DNA from 2 places in the Paenibacillus aurantiacus genome. Region 2 is predicted to be linked to the other one. Evidence: riboswitches for the same ligand, from Rfam matches in the RefSeq annotation. Region 2 holds a riboswitch; the other holds the start of a gene.
What was found. Region 2 has a riboswitch for cyclic di-GMP ahead of ACFFSY_RS12770 (putative bifunctional diguanylate cyclase/phosphodiesterase). Riboswitches for the same ligand answer to the same signal wherever they lie in the genome.
Positions count from the first base shown of each region.

Region 1 (4,212 bases), on a different contig from region 2:
CGAATCTGCGGCTGCGGTTGTCGAAGATCAGCCGAAGAAGAAAGAGAAGAAAGAAAAGAAAGAAAAGAAAGAGAAGAAGGCGAAACAACCGAAGGGCGCGAAGCGGAAGCTTTCGCTGCCGTGGAAGAAGTAGGGGGACCAGAGGCGATAGACGGACGAATATACCTCGCTCCGAACGGACCATTCAACCTAATTGCATACAGCAGCTGTTTCGGCGGCCTACATCTTGCTATTCGCGGGATGTAGGCCGCTTTTTTTGGGCAGTTGGAGCTGCTCGCATAGGAGGAGCGGGTTGCGATTCGGGGACGTCTCGAGCGATCTTCAATCCATACCGCATCGAAACACGCATTAGCACCATAACCGGGTGCAAGCGCCAAGGACGCTGCTAGCCGCCTCTATGGGCGCTCGCAGCCGCTCTGTTATCAGCTCTGCCGTCCAAGATGAAGTCGTGCCGACTCCCGAATCCGGCGGGCGTTCGGGATATCTTTCGCCTGCAGGAAGCGCCGGAGCAGCTCTACGGGTGTGCTTGGATTCTGGGAGAGGGACAACCACACGCGAGGATCGTTAGTTTCGAAGAGGGCATCGTAGGTTTCTGCGGGCAGATCGCTGCGTCTTGCCAATCGTTCGCGATCCGCCGAGACTAGCAATCGCCGCAGAGAATCGGCGTGTGTGTTTCGTTGGATCGCGGCTTCCAATAAGGCTCTCTTCTCGGGGGCGGATGGCTCCTGGCGGATCAACGTCTCTAACATCCAGGTACGTTGATCGTAGCTGTCGAACAGCAGCTCGGTCTCCTTCAACCCGAAAGCCGGATTGACGTAGACCTCGATGGCTAACGTCAATAAGGCCTCGTCTACGATCCCGGCTAATTTCCACATCACGTGGACCTCTTGTCTCGTGTGTCCCAGTTCCACCACGGCCAGGTTTCGGTCGATAAGATCGAAGGCAATGGACGGCGGCAGCGGCTTACGGTAGAGAAGGACGAGCTTTCGCCAAACGGTTTCTTCCGCAGCCGTGTGCTTCAGCTCGCGATGAAGATCAAGCAGCAGGTCTTCCGTCAGTGGAACGGTGATCTCTTCGTCGCTTAAGCATTGCGCAATAACGAGGGAATGATGCACTTTTCTTCCTCCCAGGTTTCGTAATTAACCAATAAATTCTATGCCATCTCGCAGTTCTCCTTCACAATGGCGAGGGCCGGTACATCCGAGAAAACAGATCTTTGGTCGCACGATAAATCTACCCTTGAGTATTGGTTAATGTTACCTACATGTTTGAGAGGGAACTTCTCGTTATTAGGGTATAACGAATTAAGAAAACGTTACAACTAGTTCTAACATACCAGAATACTGAGGGAATTTAGATCTGGTTTTCGCTTTCGGAAAATAGGGGATTTTGTCGGATTACGGAGTATAGGACCTCGGGGTAAGATGTGATCAAGATATCGGAACGGCGAACAAGCAATACGAACTTCGCTGGATCTCGATAAAGGCAAAACCGGCGAAAGCCGGCGACGCAAAGCTATAGGGGCTAAGCCGCGTGAGAAGCGGGATGCCAGCCAGCTGCCGAAAGATGCAGGGGAGTTCTTTTTTTGAACCCTCCTTTCGGGCCTAAAGGTGGGCTATTTTGCATAGACAAAGGAGGTGACGCTCCGGATGAAGCTGGTCATTCAGGAGAGCGGGGAACGGCTTGGCGACCATATTGAATGCGCTTACACGTTTTGGCGGAGGCTGATAGGTCTTGTGGGAAGACGTTCTCTTCCCAGTGGATACGGTCTTCATATTCAGCCGTGCAAGTCGGTCCACATGTTCTTTATGGCATGCGACCTGGATGTGCTTCATCTGGACAAGTCGGGCATCGTCGTCGGCCTGGAGCATCGGCTGAGACCGGGGGCGATCGGGACGGTCTTCGAAGGCACCCGTTCCGTCGTGGAACTTCCGGCAGGCACGCTGGCAGCCGCGAAGGTGGAACTTGGACAGACCGCGATTTTGGAACCTTAACGAGCAGTAGACGGACGGAATTTTGAACAACACCACAACCTTGGGAGGCTAACAACATGATGAACAGCATTCGCCGCTTCTGGAACGACGAGCAAGGTCAAGGGATGACGGAATACGGATTGGTACTCGGTTTGATCGCGGTTGCGGTTGTGACGGCGCTGATTACGCTGCGCGGCCATATCATCGACCTGTTCAACAACGCGGAGGATACGGTCAACACCGGGGTAACAGAGATGGGCGCAACGCCATAAACGCAAGCTGATCGGACACGGGATAACATACGGACCGACACGAATACGGAAGCCAATTGAACGATGTGCAGCTAAGACAACTACAACAACTACTTGGAGGCTAACAACATGATGAACAACATTCGCCGCTTCTGGAACGATGAGCAAGGTCAAGGGATGACGGAGTACGGTTTGGTGCTAGGTTTGATCGCGGTTGCGGTAGTGACGGCGCTGATTACGCTCCGCGGCCATATCATCGACCTGTTCAACAACGCGGAGGATACGGTTAACACGGGCGTAACGGAAATGGGCGGAACGCCTTAATCGTCTCCGATGAAGGGCCGTGCGTCGAACAGTGGCGTGCGGCCCTTCCCTTTTTGGAACGACAATAAGCCGAAGAGGAGGCGCGAAGATGTGGACAAATGCGATATTGCTGCTGGTACTGGCACTCTGCGTCGTGACCGACCTGCGCAGCCGCAAAATTTATAACAAAGTCATTGCGCCGGCGCTGCTGCTGGCGGCCGTGCTTCATATCGCGACAGCCGGCTGGGGCGGACTGCTCCATATGCTGGTCGGACTTGGCGTAGGATTGGCGATTCTGCTCATCCCTTATCTGTTGGGCGGCATGGGGGCGGGGGACGTCAAACTGCTGGCGCTGGTCGGGGCGTTGAAGGGAGCGGTGTTCGTGTTGACCGCATCGGTATACATGGCGTTGGCCGGGGCGGTCATGGCGCTGGCGATCGTGCTGTTCAAGAATGGCTTTCGGGCCCGAATTCGGTATGTGCAGTACGTCCTTGTGTGCGTGCGATACCGGCTGAAGCTGCCGCTGCAGGGGCAATTGGCCTCCGGCTCGTACCCTTACGGGGTAGCGATCGCGGGCGGCTGTCTGCTCGGATTTATGCTGGAAGGATGGGGAGCGGGATGATCCGGGATGAGCGCGGCCAATCGCTGGTTGAATTTGCCATTCTGCTGCCGCTGCTCATGCTGCTGCTATGCGGGATCGCCGATTTGGGGCGGCTGTTCTTCGCCTACTCGAGTTTGCAGATGACCGTACAGGAGACGACCCGCCTTGGAGGGCTTGGCCGAAGCGACCAAGAGATGACGGCTTATGCCAAAACGCATCTTCAGGTAGGAGATCCGGGCAGCATGACCGTTACGATTACGCCGAAGCAGGCGGCTCGGGCGTCCGGCGATAACGTGACGGTGACGCTTCGCTACTCGCTTCCGCTCTTGACACCGGTCATCACGCGGATTATTCCGGCCCCCGTTCTTTCAGCCCATTCCACCATCCGGGTGGAGTAGGAGGTTACGATGAGAATACGGTTGGATGCATTTATTAGGGAGGAACAAGGCAGCACGATCGTCTTGGCCGGTCTGGCGATGCTGGTATTGCTCACCATCGCCGGGCTCGTCGTGGATGGCGGCATTATGTATGCGGAGAAGAGCCACCTGCAGAAGACAGCCAATGCCGCCGCGCTGTCGGGGGCTCAAGAACTAACCGGGCGTCCTGGGGTGGCCGAGGCAGTAGTCCAGTCGATCCTCAAGGCGCACGGGGAGCAGAACAGTCTAATTGGCACCGAGATCGTGCCGATGTCCACCGTAAGGGTGAAGTTAAAGAAGGACATCCGGCTTGGTTTCGCTAGACTGCTCGGCAGGGACACGGCGACCGTCACGGCGGAAGCGGCGGCTCAGATTATGCCCATGGGACGGGCATCCGGCGTCGCACCGCTTGGCATTGACGAGTCGATTCCGCTGCAATATATGAAGCCATATAAACTGAAGGTAGACAACTCCGGGGTAGAAGCCGGGTACTTCGGCATTCTGGCGCTCGGTGGTCCCGGGGCCTCGACGTACGAGAGCAACTTGAAGTACGGGTATCCAAGCGAGATTGAAGCTGGCGATATCATCGACACCCAGACCGGCAACATTGCGGGCAAGACGCGGGACAGTATCAACATGCGCATCAATGAGGACCCCTATCCGGCGGG
Region 1 covers NZ_JBHMDO010000053.1:30,421-34,632, reverse strand. The annotation lists gene ACFFSY_RS32580 (methyl-accepting chemotaxis protein) at 1-133, shown strand, start outside; gene ACFFSY_RS32575 (hypothetical protein) at 423-1,115, opposite strand; cyclic di-GMP riboswitch class I at 1,475-1,564, shown strand; gene ACFFSY_RS32570 (DUF192 domain-containing protein) at 1,650-1,994, shown strand; gene ACFFSY_RS32565 (Flp family type IVb pilin) at 2,051-2,245, shown strand; gene ACFFSY_RS32560 (Flp family type IVb pilin) at 2,354-2,548, shown strand; gene ACFFSY_RS32555 (A24 family peptidase) at 2,637-3,149, shown strand; gene ACFFSY_RS32550 (TadE/TadG family type IV pilus assembly protein) at 3,146-3,526, shown strand; gene ACFFSY_RS32545 (pilus assembly protein TadG-related protein) at 3,536-4,212, shown strand, end outside.
Region 1: linked by a shared signal. The riboswitch ahead of ACFFSY_RS32570 (DUF192 domain-containing protein) and the one ahead of ACFFSY_RS12770 (putative bifunctional diguanylate cyclase/phosphodiesterase) in region 2 are both predicted to bind cyclic di-GMP.

Region 2 (4,212 bases):
GTCGATGGCCAACTTCACGCCCATCTCGCCCAGCGCCTTGCAAATTTGGTACGACGTCTCCACATCGGCGATCGCCGTGCTCTCCGTGATCTCCAGACACAGATTGCGCGGCGGCAACCCGTATTTGTCCAGCAATCCCGCTACATGCTCCGCCAACCCCGAATCCCGAAGCTGAATCGCGGAGAGGTTGACCGAGACGACGAAATCCTCGTACCCTTGGTCGACCCAATGCTTGGCCTGCCGAATCGCTTCCTCCATCACCCAGCAGCCGATCGGCACGACGAGCCCGTTCGCTTCCGCGATGGGGATAAACACGCCCGGCGGCACCGAGCCCAGCTCAGACGAGTGCCAGCGCAGCAGCGCTTCGGCGCCGTATACGCCGCCGGTAGGCAGATCGATCTGCGGCTGGAAGTGCAGTTGCAGCTCTCGCCGCTCGAGCGCGGAGGCCAAGCCGCTGACGAGCGTCATGTAATTGTCGGCGTTCGTCTTCAACTGCGGCTGGAACAGGTAGTATTGGTTGCGGCCGCCGTTCTTCGCCACGTACATCGCCGTGTCCGCGCTCCGGAGCAGCGTCTCATAGTCATTGCCGTCATCTGGCGCCAAGCTGATGCCGATGCTTGCGGTAATTGCATAAGGCTTGCCGCCCAGCATGACGGGCTCCTTCATGGCGGCGATCAGCGCCTCCGCGCCCCGGAGCACCTCTTCGCGCCCGCCATGGACGAGCACCCCGAATTCGTCGCCGCCCAGCCGGGCCACGAAGCCGCCGGAGACGGCGCTAAGCTTGCCAGCCACCTGCTGCAGCATCGCGTCGCCCGCCGAATGACCGAGCGTATCGTTCACCCATTTGAATTGATCCAAGTCGAGCAGCATGACGCCAAGCGCCACGCCATTGGCCAAGTCCTCCCGGATGCGATCCGAGAAATGCCGCCGGTTGCCAAGACCGGTCAGCTCGTCCTCGTAGGCGAGCTGGGCTAGCCGTTCCTCGCCTTGCTTCTGCTGGGTCATGTCGCGCGCGAGCAGGAACGAGTATAGACTGCCTTCGATCTCGATATAGTCGCTGTGCGCCTCCACGATGTGCGTCTCGCCGCTTGCCCCGATCAGCACCAGTTCCCGATGAAGCGGCGTAAGGGACGCGCTGGCCTGCCGGTAATCGTCCTCGAACGCATCCTCTTCGCCGGAACGCAGCAAGCCCGAGAAACGGCGTCCATGCATGCTAACATCCGGGGAGAGCCCGACCAGCTTCTGGAAAGAGGCGTTCGCTTCCACGATACGGCACTGGCTGTCCAGCAGCACGATGCCGTGATGCGACAGTTTGAAGAGCAGCTCATACCGTCTTCCGGTCGCAGCCAGAAAATCATGGTTGACCATGGCATAACGAAGCGCGAACGCCCAGATGACGACGCAAGAGGTCGGAAGAAAATTAAACGTGTACACGCCCTTGGCGACGAGCACGAAGTTGATGCCCACTGCCACGATAACGGCAAGCACGGTGAACAGGGCCCCCCACAATACCGCGCTGATTCGCTTGAATTCGATCGTCTTGCGAAATCGGGGGAACACGATTTTGCGGATGAGCATGATGATGACGCCAACGAACGTGTACAAGATGCTGACGCCCATCAACCCGCCATACACCGGACCAAACGTCTCCATCCGGTGCGCCCCGTGGACCTCGAGATAAACGTCATTCATAAAGTAGGGGAGAAGGGAAGCTGCCGCGCAAGCAAACGGAATCAAGGCTAGCGCCAGGCTAAGCCTCGTCGCCTTACCGCCCGCCGTGAGATGGCGAAAGAAAAGCAGCGCGAAGCCCATCGTCAGGAAGGACATCGTATACCGCAGCCTAGCCGCCAGCGTACCCGCGGGCAGCGAGAGGAGATACGGGATCGCGAACTGCAAGGCAAGCGTCAGCCCGAGCGTGAACATCAACGCCATCGTCAGCTGATGCAGCCGATGCCGCGGGTTGCGCCAATAGATCTCGGCCCCCATATAGAAAAGCAGATAGCTTGGAAGAAGAAGGAACAGAATGGAAATAATCCACAGTTGCATCGGAGTCAGCTCCACGTCGTTGATAGTCTAGGAAGTTATGCCAAGTAACCGGTTTCGTATATGGAATAGAGGACAGGTGCTTTCACACATTAAAGGACGAAATGCCGAGAGAAGAAAAAAAGAACCTCCGCGGGTTCTCTCTTTGCGCGGCAGCTGGCTGGCAACGGGAGACAAGCTCCGGTAAGCCCCTATAGTTTTGCGTCCCGTCCTTTCGGAGCGGTTTGCCCTGAACATGATGTTGTTTAGTCTTATTATAGGACGATTTTCCTAACCGCGTCTACCCTTGATCCCCGCACAGACAGGTATTCCCACCATTTGGCTAAGTTTGTGCGGAGACCCAAATCGCCCCATTCCATAACGCCTCTCTTCGCGCTCAGCACGCTTCTCTAGGTGCTAGAATGCCCTAGACGATATTGGTGCCGCTCCCATAAAAAAATGGAAAGCAGCTCACTTATTTTTATCCCGAAAATAATGCAAAGCTTATAGGTCTATGTTACGATAGCCCCATTGCATAAAAGGAACGAAAGCGCAGGTGGTTCAAATTGTCAACGGAAGCTCATGCTGACGGCGGCAAAGGCCTTAGCCTCTATAAATTAACGTGGCCGATCTTCTTGGAGGTCTTCCTGTTCATGCTGATGGGCACGGCGGATACCCTCATGCTCAGCCACGTGTCCGACGATGCGGTCTCCGCCGTCGGGGTCGTCAACCAGTACTTATTTATTTGCATTCTCATTATGGAAGTCATCAGCAACGGGGCGGCCATCGTCGTGGCCCAGTACATTGGGGCGAAGCGGATGCTCGAAGCGTCGAAGATCGCCGGACTCGCCGTCACGCTCAACCTCGTTCTCGGCCTTGTCGTTAGCGGCGCGCTGTTCATCTTCGGCAATATGATTCTCGGGGGGATGAATCTGCATGGCCAGGTGCTCGATTACGCCAAAACGTACATGGGCATCGTGGGCGGATTTCTTTTCATCCAAGCGCTGATTAATGTGTTCGCTAGCCTAATCCGCACCTACGGCTTTACGAAGGAATCGATGTACGTCGCCCTCGGCATGAACGTGCTCCACATCGGGCTGAACTATGCGCTGATCTTCGGCAACCTCGGCTTCCCGGAGATGGGCGTAGCCGGCGCGGCCGTCTCGACCGTCATTAGCCGCGGCGTCGCGTTCCTTGTCTTCCTCTGGATGCTGTATCGGGTCATGGAAGTGCGCATCGCGTTCCGTTATTATTTGACCTTTACCAAGGAATATATTGAGAAAATCCTGCGGATCGGCATTCCGTCCGCGCTCGAGCAGGTGACGTACCATGCCTGCCAAACGGTCTTTCTCTATTATGTCACCTTCCTTGGCACAGAAGCGCTCGCCGCGCGCAACTACGCGAACTCCATCTCGCAGTACGTCTATTTGTTCAGCGCGGCGATCGGCATGGGCACGGCGATCATCGTTGGCCGGCTCGTCGGCGCGAAGCAGAAGGAGCTCGCGTTCCGCCGGGTAGTGTCCAGCGTGATGTGGAGCGTCGGCATCACGGTCATCGTCGACGTGCTGGCCATGCTGTTCCGTTATCCGCTCGTCGGGCTGTTCACCGACAACCCGAACATCGTCTCGATCGCCGCGCAGGTCATTCTGATCAGCATCGTGCTGGAGACCGGCCGCGCGGGTAACCTCGTTCTCGTCAACGCGCTGCGCGCGGCCGGCGACGCGAAATTCACGGTCTACATGGGCTTCATCTCGATGGTGCTCATGAGCCTGCCGCTCGGCTATCTGCTCGTATTCCGGCTGGATCTCGGCTTGGTCGGCGTCTGGCTCGCCATCGCGGCGGACGAATGGCTCCGCGCCGGCATCATGTGGGCGCGGTGGCACAGCCGCCGTTGGGAGAGCCGCTCGCTCGTCGAGCCCGGCGGCGCCGATCCGACCGTCGCGGCCCATTAATTGTCAAACATGCAAGAAAGGCTGGTCTCCCGTCATCGTCATGACGCGTGCCAGCCTTTCTTCGTTTATAAGGACGGATCTTTGGTCCGATTCGCTCTGGGCGTCCTTGGTCCCGTCGTTCGCGGCGGCCGCGCAACTCCGCCAATCGCCGGCCCGGCCTTCGCGGGAACGCAAAAGCACGGCATCCCCGAAGGAATGCCGTGCTCTACCTCGCTGCCCGAAGCGCCCGAGCCAAGCC
Region 2 covers NZ_JBHMDO010000022.1:254,613-258,824, reverse strand. The annotation lists gene ACFFSY_RS12770 (putative bifunctional diguanylate cyclase/phosphodiesterase) at 1-2,046, opposite strand, end outside; cyclic di-GMP riboswitch class I at 2,192-2,282, opposite strand; gene ACFFSY_RS12765 (MATE family efflux transporter) at 2,589-3,974, shown strand.